DNA from 2 places in the Peribacillus sp. FSL P2-0133 genome. Region 1 is predicted to be linked to the other one. Evidence: riboswitches for the same ligand, from Rfam matches in the RefSeq annotation. Region 1 holds a riboswitch; the other holds the start of a gene.
What was found. Region 1 has a riboswitch for FMN ahead of MKY17_RS17995 (ECF transporter S component). Riboswitches for the same ligand answer to the same signal wherever they lie in the genome.

Region 1 (4,438 bases):
AGATTGTGTCAATTGAGGATTCCCACTTCTTTTCCAATCATTGGTTAATGAGGACAAGAGAGGGTAATCCTTTCCCGTTTCCATTTCTGCAAGCATTTGATGCAATGAGTCAAGGAATGTAAAGCGAACATACTCTTCTTCTACATCTTTCCTTTTTGCAATCTGTTCAAACGTAAGTCCAATCCTGTTTATTCCGGTTAACCTCAAAATGAAAATATCTCGTTTCATATCACTTTGACTTTCTAAAAGGGATATCAATTCATCATATAGATGTTGGGCAATCACCGCTCGATCCTCACGATGGACATGTAAAAATTCCTTTACGAAGAATTGGATTTTGGGATTTCGTTGTATCGGATAAAAACGTCTTTCATTGTGGACAATATGAGATATAGTTTGAATGAGTAAGTTTAACCTTCCCCAGAAAACCGGGGTGATATTGTGATACTTCCAACCATTTATATACGTCGGAAAAGGATTACTTTTAAAGTAATCGCCTAACATTTTCTCACCTTGCATACTAATTTCATACGCATCTGGTTTATCCGTTAAATTAATCATGTCATGCTTAAGTAAATGTTCAATGTTTTGATTTAATTGCTGACGGGTAAATCGGGGTATTGTCCCAAAAATATCAGTTAACCCGAATAAATGGGCATCCTGGATTGTTTGTGACGATTTCTTACCCTGCAGCATATGGTATATAGCATAAATGGAACGTTCGCCTTGAAATTTTTTTATCGCATATAGAATGATGGCCTGTAGATAATTCTTCATGGGACTCACATCCTTGTTTCATTTAACCAATAACCCCATTGTAACAAAAAACTGCAAAAATCGCCGTTATTATTAATGATTACAAGGGAAATTATGTGACTAAATGACGAACCATGGAGAGAACCAAGTTAATTATTTCGATGTTTTTCGTTGACATTCAGCTACATGATAGTTATTATCAATACAATTTCTATTGAAAAGTTTGGCATTCGGTCTTACAATAAGAAAGAGATAATAATCTGAAATAAAAAGATTATCAGTTGTTAATCAACTTAGGAGGGGTTATATTCATGGCTAAATTTACAATTGTGGATAAAGAAACATGCATAGCTTGTGGAGCATGCGGAGCAGCGGCACCAGATATATATGATTATGATGACGAAGGGATTGCATTTGTTACCCTTGACGATAACGAGGGAATCGTTGAAATTCCAGATGTACTTATAGACGACATGATGGATGCATTTGAAGGATGCCCAACGGATTCCATTAAAGTTGCTGACGAGGCATTTGACGGAGATGCACTAAAATTCGAATAACGGTACAAGCCATTTTCAATCGAGAATGGCTTTTTCTTTTGGCCAATGTTGGATTACATCTCCTCATAAACATAAAAAACAACCGAATATGGAAATCCGGTTGTTTTTTCATTTCTATCGTCAATGCCGTTAAGCATTTTTATATAATATTTGCTTATTGATCCATGTCTGTAATTTAATGAACAGCAACATGAATACAGATGTGATGAGCACGCCTTTAATCACGTTGAAAGGCAAGATTGCCGTCGTAACGAACTTTCTTGACTCGGGCGCCGACATTGCATCCCATCCCATAAAGAAGGTATATGCCGGTAAAAAGACAAAATAGTTTAAAACACTCATGAATACTGCCATGGAAACTGTCCCCGCAAGTAAAGCGAACGTCATCCCTTTTTTTGAATTGATTTTCTTAAATACATAATAAGTTGGCAAGACAAACAGTATTCCGGCTATAAAGTTAGCGATATGCCCCACAGGTACAGCAGTCAAGGTCCCTGTCATGACTAAATCCAATAGGTTTTTAATGAACTCGACTAGAATTCCAGCCATCGGACCGAAAATCAATGCCGCCATCAGTGCTGGTATGTCGCTAAAATCGACATTTAGAAAAGGCGGGAATCCTGGAAACGGGAAATTTAAAAGCATCAATAAATAAGAAATGCTTCCCATCATCGCAAGTGTAACCGTTTTTTTCACTTTGTTCTTATTCATAGTTCTCTCTCCTTCTTTTCCGATCTACCTGAAAAAGAGGTTTGGGTTCCAAAATATGTTGATGCTCAATAAAAAACCTTTAATTCCAATAGAATTAAAGGGATAAATTAAAGGTTACATCAAACAAACGTTCAGCAAATAACTGTTGAAACGCACTCAGGAACCTCCATCTTCTCCCATCCAGACTATACTGTCGGCTTTGGAATCACACCAAATCCTGCCTTGTAAGGCTCGCGGGCTTAGAAGAAGAAATTCCTTCATCACCGCCGGTGGGGAATTGCGCCCCGCCCCGAAGATAGACCTATAAAATTTTTATACTTCCCATTATATCTGAAATTCCTTTTTTTTGATAGCATTTTATCTCAGTAGATGCGTTTAGGATGAATATCGATCGTCGCAGTGAATGGTTTAAAACAAATAACGAAAATTTTTTTATACTATGCAAACGAAGACGAAGCCATTTATATCACGATATTAAATAAATGATCAGATGATAATCATGTTATTAAGCGCTTACATCGAGTTAAGCCAAATTGACATAATCAGCATTTCAATTGTAAAATTAACTGAAATTTAAGATAATTCTTTTCCCTAGGAAGGTGTTTAGACGTGTATCGGATTTTAGTAGCAGACGCCATTAAACCAGAAGGACTCGGACCGCTATCAGAGGCATCCAATATTCATCTCATTCAGAAAACCGTAGAGGAAGCTGCAAACGAACTTGATCGGATCGATGCAATTCTTGTGAGAAGTGCAACGAAGGTATCGGAAGATTTAATGAACCGTATGCCGCAGTTAAAAATTATAGCACGCGCTGGTGTCGGTGTTGATAACATAGACATCCCCGCGGCGACAAAACGCGGGATTGTCGTGGTTAATGCACCTGACGGCAATACCATTTCAACAGCTGAACATACATTTGCGATGATGGCTTCATTAATGCGCCACATTCCGCAAGCTTACGCTTCACTGAAGAATGGGGAGTGGAAACGTTCTTCATATACGGGAACTGAACTTCGTGGTAAAACATTAGGTATAGTTGGCTTTGGACGTATCGGAGGGGAAATTGCAAAACGTGCTAAAGTGTTTGGCATGGATGTCATTGTCTATGATCCGTTCCTGACTGTCGATCGTGCAAAGAAAATGTCCGTAACGGCCCTGCCGTTAGATGAATTGCTTCCTAAAGCAGACATCATTACTGTTCATACACCACTAACGAATGATACTAGAGGATTAATCAATAAAGAAAAACTGCTTACCTGTAAAAAGGGGGTATATGTACTAAACTGCGCCCGTGGTGGAATTCTAGACGAAGATGATTTATATGAAATGTTAGTAGAAGGACATGTTGCAGGGGCGGCACTGGACGTTTTCGTCGAAGAACCTCCACTTGGCCATAAACTGCTTGAACTGGATAGCGTCATTGCTACACCGCATCTTGGTGCTTCCACGAAAGAAGCCCAATTAAATGTTGCCGTACAGGTTGCCCAAGAAGTATTGACCTATTTTGAAGGAAACCCAGTCTCAAGTTCAATCAACCTTCCAGCCATATCTAAAGAAGTGTTTGAAAAAGTACAGCCTTTCTATCAACTTGTTCAGCAAATGGGATCCATTGCTTCTCAGTGCATGAATGAAGGAATTCAGGAAATCTCCGTTACGTATGCAGGAGAATCATTGGATTTCGATACAGCGATTCTTACAAAAAGTCTAATCTCTGGCTTTTTCAGATCAAGAGTTGATGCATCAGTCAATGAAGTGAATGCCCTGTTGATCGCAAAAGAGTGTGGCATAACCGTTGGTGAAAAAATCTCTACGGACTCTTTAGGTTACTCGAATTTGATCAGCCTTAAAGTAAAAGGTGACAACCGTGAATTAACAATCAGTGGAACCTATATCGAAAATTACGGTTCTCGAATTGTAAGTTTGAATGGTTTCAAAATCGACTTTCAACCAGAACCGAATTTACTTTATATCCAGCATACCGATAAACCTGGTGTAATCGGTAACGTAGGTAAGGTCCTAGGTGATCACGGAGTGAATATCGCCACCATGCAGGTTGGCCGAAAAGAAGCTGGCGGGGAAGCCATCATGGTTTTGAGCTTTGATTTACCATTAGAAGACAACATGAAACAATTTTTAATGGAAACAGAAGAAATTACATTCATGGCCCGTATCTCATTATAAGAAGAAAAAAGTGCCCGTCCAGCGCGGGCACTTTTTCTGTGAATGCAAGGGGCTTTTGCCAACCATAGACAGGGTGTTTTTAACGCACCATCAATTCACTTGGTTCGGTGCTTTGGGCACCACTATGTCTTCAGTTAAATTCAGCTGACCTACCTCTTCAATAGGAGCATTTTCAAACTTCACTTTTTCAAAACCAAAATCCTTGGCAATGAAGAGTATGGCTTCTA
Region 2 (4,438 bases), 2.7 Mb from region 1:
TTCTTTATTTCTCAAGATTTATACCTTAAAACACATTACTTCGAAATCGAGGTATTTCCAATCTGACAATTAAAAAAGCCGCAGGAATGTTATTCCCTGCGGCTTCCTTATGTGAAATCACTGTTCTATTAATTTTCCAAGGTTGGCCATTTCAATGGCACTAACCGCAGCTTCATAGCCTTTGTTACCCGATTTTGTTCCTGCACGTTCAATGGCTTGTTCAATATTCTCAGTTGTCAGCAAACCGAAGATAACCGGTACACCTGTTTCCAATGAAACGGAAGCCATGCCTTTAGCTGCTTCATTGCAGACATAATCATAATGTGAAGTGGCACCCCTGATTACCGTTCCAAGACCGATTACAGCATCATATTTACCTGTATTCACAAGTTTCTTAGCAATTAACGGAAGTTCAAAAGCACCCGGGACCCACGCGATGTCAACATCATTCTCATCAACGCCATGACGCTTAAGGCCATCCAATGCCCCTCCTAAAAGCTTGCTTGTGATAAACTCATTAAATCTTCCTACCACGATTCCGACTTTCAATCCTGATCCGATCAATTGTGCTTCAATAGTTTTCCCCATGTCCAATTCCTCCTAATTTTAAAAAACAATATCATTTTTTTCACGTTAAGATTTAATTCCTAATAATCCTTCAAGCTTTCGGGATGTTCAGTTCAAGTTCCTGTTTCCCAATTGAATCATTTTGTTCAAGATACCGAATCAAATCGGCTATCGTAATGAATTTCAGGTTAAATTTATCAGCGATGACTTCTAAATCGGATACGCGGGCCATCGATCCATCTTCATTCATGATCTCACAAATGACACCCGCTGGAGCGGCACCGCATAACTTCGCCAAATCCACCGATGCCTCCGTATGTCCTGCCCTCCTTAATACGCCGCCTTCTTTAGCGACTATCGGAAAAGTGTGACCAGGCCTTTGGAAATCTTCAGCGACAGAATCATCATTAAGAAGTTCAAGGATGGTCAAGGACCGTTCAAAAGCACTGATTCCTGTAGAGGTGCTTTTATGATCGACACTTACCGTAAAAGCAGTGCCATGATGATCGGTATTTTCACCTACCATAGGATGCAGTTTCAATTTCGCTGCCAGTTCTTCAGTGATGGTTGTACAAATCAAACCACGTCCATGAGTCGCCATGAAATTAATCGCTTCCGGTGTCGCCTTTTCGGCCAACACTACAAAATCCCCTTCATTTTCACGGTCTTCATCATCGGATACGATTACTACCTTGCCAGCCTTCAAATCTTCTATTGCTTCTTCTATTGTATGGAACATCATTACACCGCCCTTTTATTAGAATCCATGCTCTGCCAAAAACTCTAAATTCAGTCCTGGTTTTGGATTGCCATTTTTCATTTGATGTATTATATATTTCCCTATCATGTCGTTTTCGATGTTAACGATATCGCCAGCCGCTTTTTGTCCCAATATGGTGTCCTGATGAGTCAATGGAATCAATGATACAGTCAAAAGGTTCCTTTCGATCCCAAATATCGTCAAGCTCGTTCCATCAATGGCCACGGAACCTTTTGGAATACAGAAGGTACTAAGCCCTTCTTCCAATTGGATTACATAATATACGGCATTTTCTTTCCGTTCTTTTTTTATGATCGTTCCGGTTCCGTCGATATGACCTGAAACAAAATGACCGCCAAACCTTCCCTGTGCACTCATTGCTCGTTCGAGATTAACAGGTGATCCCAATTTTAACGTCCGGATCGTGGAAGCTTTGACCGTTTCCGGCATCACGTCGACCGTAAACAAACTTTTCGTGAAGGATGTTACCGTTAAGCAGACCCCGTTGACTGAAATACTATCCCCCAGATGCACATCTTCAAGGATTTTTTCAGAACGAATCGATAACTCCATACTGCTTTTTCCTTTTTTCAAGGAATGTACGGTACCGATATCCTCAATGATTCCCGTAAACATGTTTTTCCCCCTTTTATAAAATATAAAAAACCCCTTAGGATGACCTAAGGAGTTAGCAGGAGAAATGAGTGAAAAAAATTGTATACCTAAAAAGCCTAATAATTTCATTTTCGAAAAATTAGGCATACGTATACACTTGGGTTCCACACGTCCTTCTCCCATCCAGACTGTACTGTCGGCTTTGGAATCTCACCAAATCCTGCCTTTATCAGGCTCGCGGGCTTAGAATTTCTTCATCACCGCCGGTTGGGATTTTCACCCGACCCCGAAGGACTAAAATAATATGAATCTTTGAATATTTTATCACCATAAAGTGAAGATGTAAAATTTCTAACCTTAAATGGTTCAATTGTTACAGGAACTTCCTCTCTTTATGGAAAAATCCCCCCCAAGTACCCCCGATGTGCTTCGAAAAGGTTAGCCAGGCTAAATATGTGGAATAAGGTTAGAAGGATCACAAATCATACAAGGAGGAAGCCCATGATTATTTCCATCATTAACTTGATTTTCTACCTGTTCGTCGTCACGATGAATTTTTTAGCCAATTTCCTGCCATTGAACGGCCAAACATCGGGAGAGATTTCCGATAAACTGGATGTCCTTTTCACTCCTGCCGGTTATGTATTTTCCATATGGGGCTTGATCTATTTCTTGCTTGCCATCTCGGTATTCAGGCAGTTTTTAAGTAAACATCAAAACAGCCCTGCTTATAAGGCATCCTTCCCTTGGTTCGCTTTAAGCTGTGTCCTGAATGGCGCTTGGCTTTTGGCTTGGCACTATGAACGCTTTTTGTTATCCGTATTCATTATCATTGCTCTTTTGGCTACTTTAATGGTCATTTATACCAGAATGAAAAAAGTGGAGCATGCTGCTTTCGACCTATTTCCGTTTTCCGTTTATACAGGCTGGGTAAGTGTTGCAGCCATAGCTGACATTTCTTATTACCTCACCTATATCAAATGGGACGGTTTTGGGGTTTCCCGTATAACCTGGACGATCGTCCTGCTGATTGCAGCAACAGCCTTGGCCTTTGTCTTTGCAGGTAAAAACCGGGATTGGTGCTATCCTCTCGTATTCGTTTGGGCATTCATAGGCATCGGGATACGAAATAGCGACGCCTATCCGATAATCACAGACATTTCTTATATCCTGGCTGCCATCACTTTTATCGTATCCATCACCATCTTCATTAATAATAGGAGGAACAAATGAGGGATATGTTACCCTAAAATGCTTGCTTAAGATCTTGCCAGATATCCCCCCAAGCCTCAAGGCCAACTGAGAGACGGACCAGCTGGTCACTGATGCCCATTTGTTCCCGTGAATCTTCAGGAACGGCAGAGTGCGTCATGGTAGCGGGATGCTGGATCAATGTTTCGGCATCACCTAGACTTACGGCAATTTTGATAAGTTTCAATTTATTGAGGAATTCCTGTGCATCCTGTTTTGTGCCATGCAGTTCGAAAGAGATAAGGCCGCCGCCATGTTTCATTTGTTTTTGCATTATATAATGATCCGGTGAAGCTTCATCACCTGGATAATATACTTTTTTCACCTTTGGATGTTTCTTAAGTTCTTGAAAGATTGCCATTGCATTGGCCGAATGACGGTCCATCCTGACAGGCAAGGTCTTTAGCCCCCGTAATAGTAACCAGGCATCGAATGGTGAAATGATTCCACCGATATCCTTCTGTGTAGTCCCGGCTACCTGATTCATGAATTCCTTCTTACCGACGACAAGGCCTGCAACGACATCACCATGCCCGCAAAGATATTTCGTAGCGCTATGAAGGACGATATCACAGCCATATTCAAGCGGTCTCTGTAGGTAGGGAGTCGAAAACGTATTATCGACTACGACCGTCACATTATATTCCTTCGCAACTCTCACCACCATCTGTAAGTCAATCATTTTCATCGTCGGATTGATCGGGGTTTCTACATATATACAGGTCGTTTCCGGCCGGATCATTTTCCTTACTTGTTCTTCTGAATCCATTTCACAAAAATCATGTGTGATGCGGTATTTATTTTTCATTAGCTGCAGAAGGCCAAATGTACAACCATATAGCCCCTGTGAGCACAGGATGTGGTCATCTGTTTTTGTTAACGCAAAAAGCACTGCTGAAACGGCAGCCATGCCTGAACCGAAAGCAAGGCCAGCTTCCCCGCCTTCCAAAGCGGCAATCTTTTCTTCAAGCACTTGTACCGTTGGATTTCCTAGGCGAGAATAAATGTATCCTTCTTCCATACCGGCAAAACGCCTTTCCCCTTGCTCGGCATTTTCGAAAGTGAATGTTGAGGTTTGGAATAAGGGTGTTGCCAAGCTTCCTAAATGCTTCTTCGAGTCATATCCTTCATGGATGACTGCCGTTTCAAACTGTTTATACTTTCCTGTCATACCGTCTCCTCCTAACCTATGTCTATTGCTATCATATGTCAAAAAACCACATAAAGGAAGCGTTTTCATTCATG

Region 2: linked by a shared signal. The riboswitch ahead of ribE (riboflavin synthase) and the one ahead of MKY17_RS17995 (ECF transporter S component) in region 1 are both predicted to bind FMN.

Annotation. Positions count from the first base shown of each region.
Region 1 is NZ_CP150254.1:3,759,777-3,764,214, forward strand. Features, by position in the region: gene MKY17_RS17985 (helix-turn-helix domain-containing protein) at 1-777, opposite strand, end outside; gene MKY17_RS17990 (ferredoxin) at 1,068-1,316, shown strand; gene MKY17_RS17995 (ECF transporter S component) at 1,446-2,027, opposite strand; FMN riboswitch at 2,192-2,328, opposite strand; gene serA (phosphoglycerate dehydrogenase) at 2,637-4,211, shown strand; gene MKY17_RS18005 (GerMN domain-containing protein) at 4,302-4,438, opposite strand, start outside.
Region 2 is NZ_CP150254.1:606,150-610,587, reverse strand. Features, by position in the region: gene ribE (6,7-dimethyl-8-ribityllumazine synthase) at 118-588, opposite strand; partial or broken gene ribB (3,4-dihydroxy-2-butanone-4-phosphate synthase) at 668-1,306, opposite strand; gene ribE (riboflavin synthase) at 1,325-1,963, opposite strand; FMN riboswitch at 2,110-2,240, opposite strand; gene MKY17_RS02935 (TspO/MBR family protein) at 2,444-3,175, shown strand; gene megL (methionine gamma-lyase) at 3,189-4,364, opposite strand.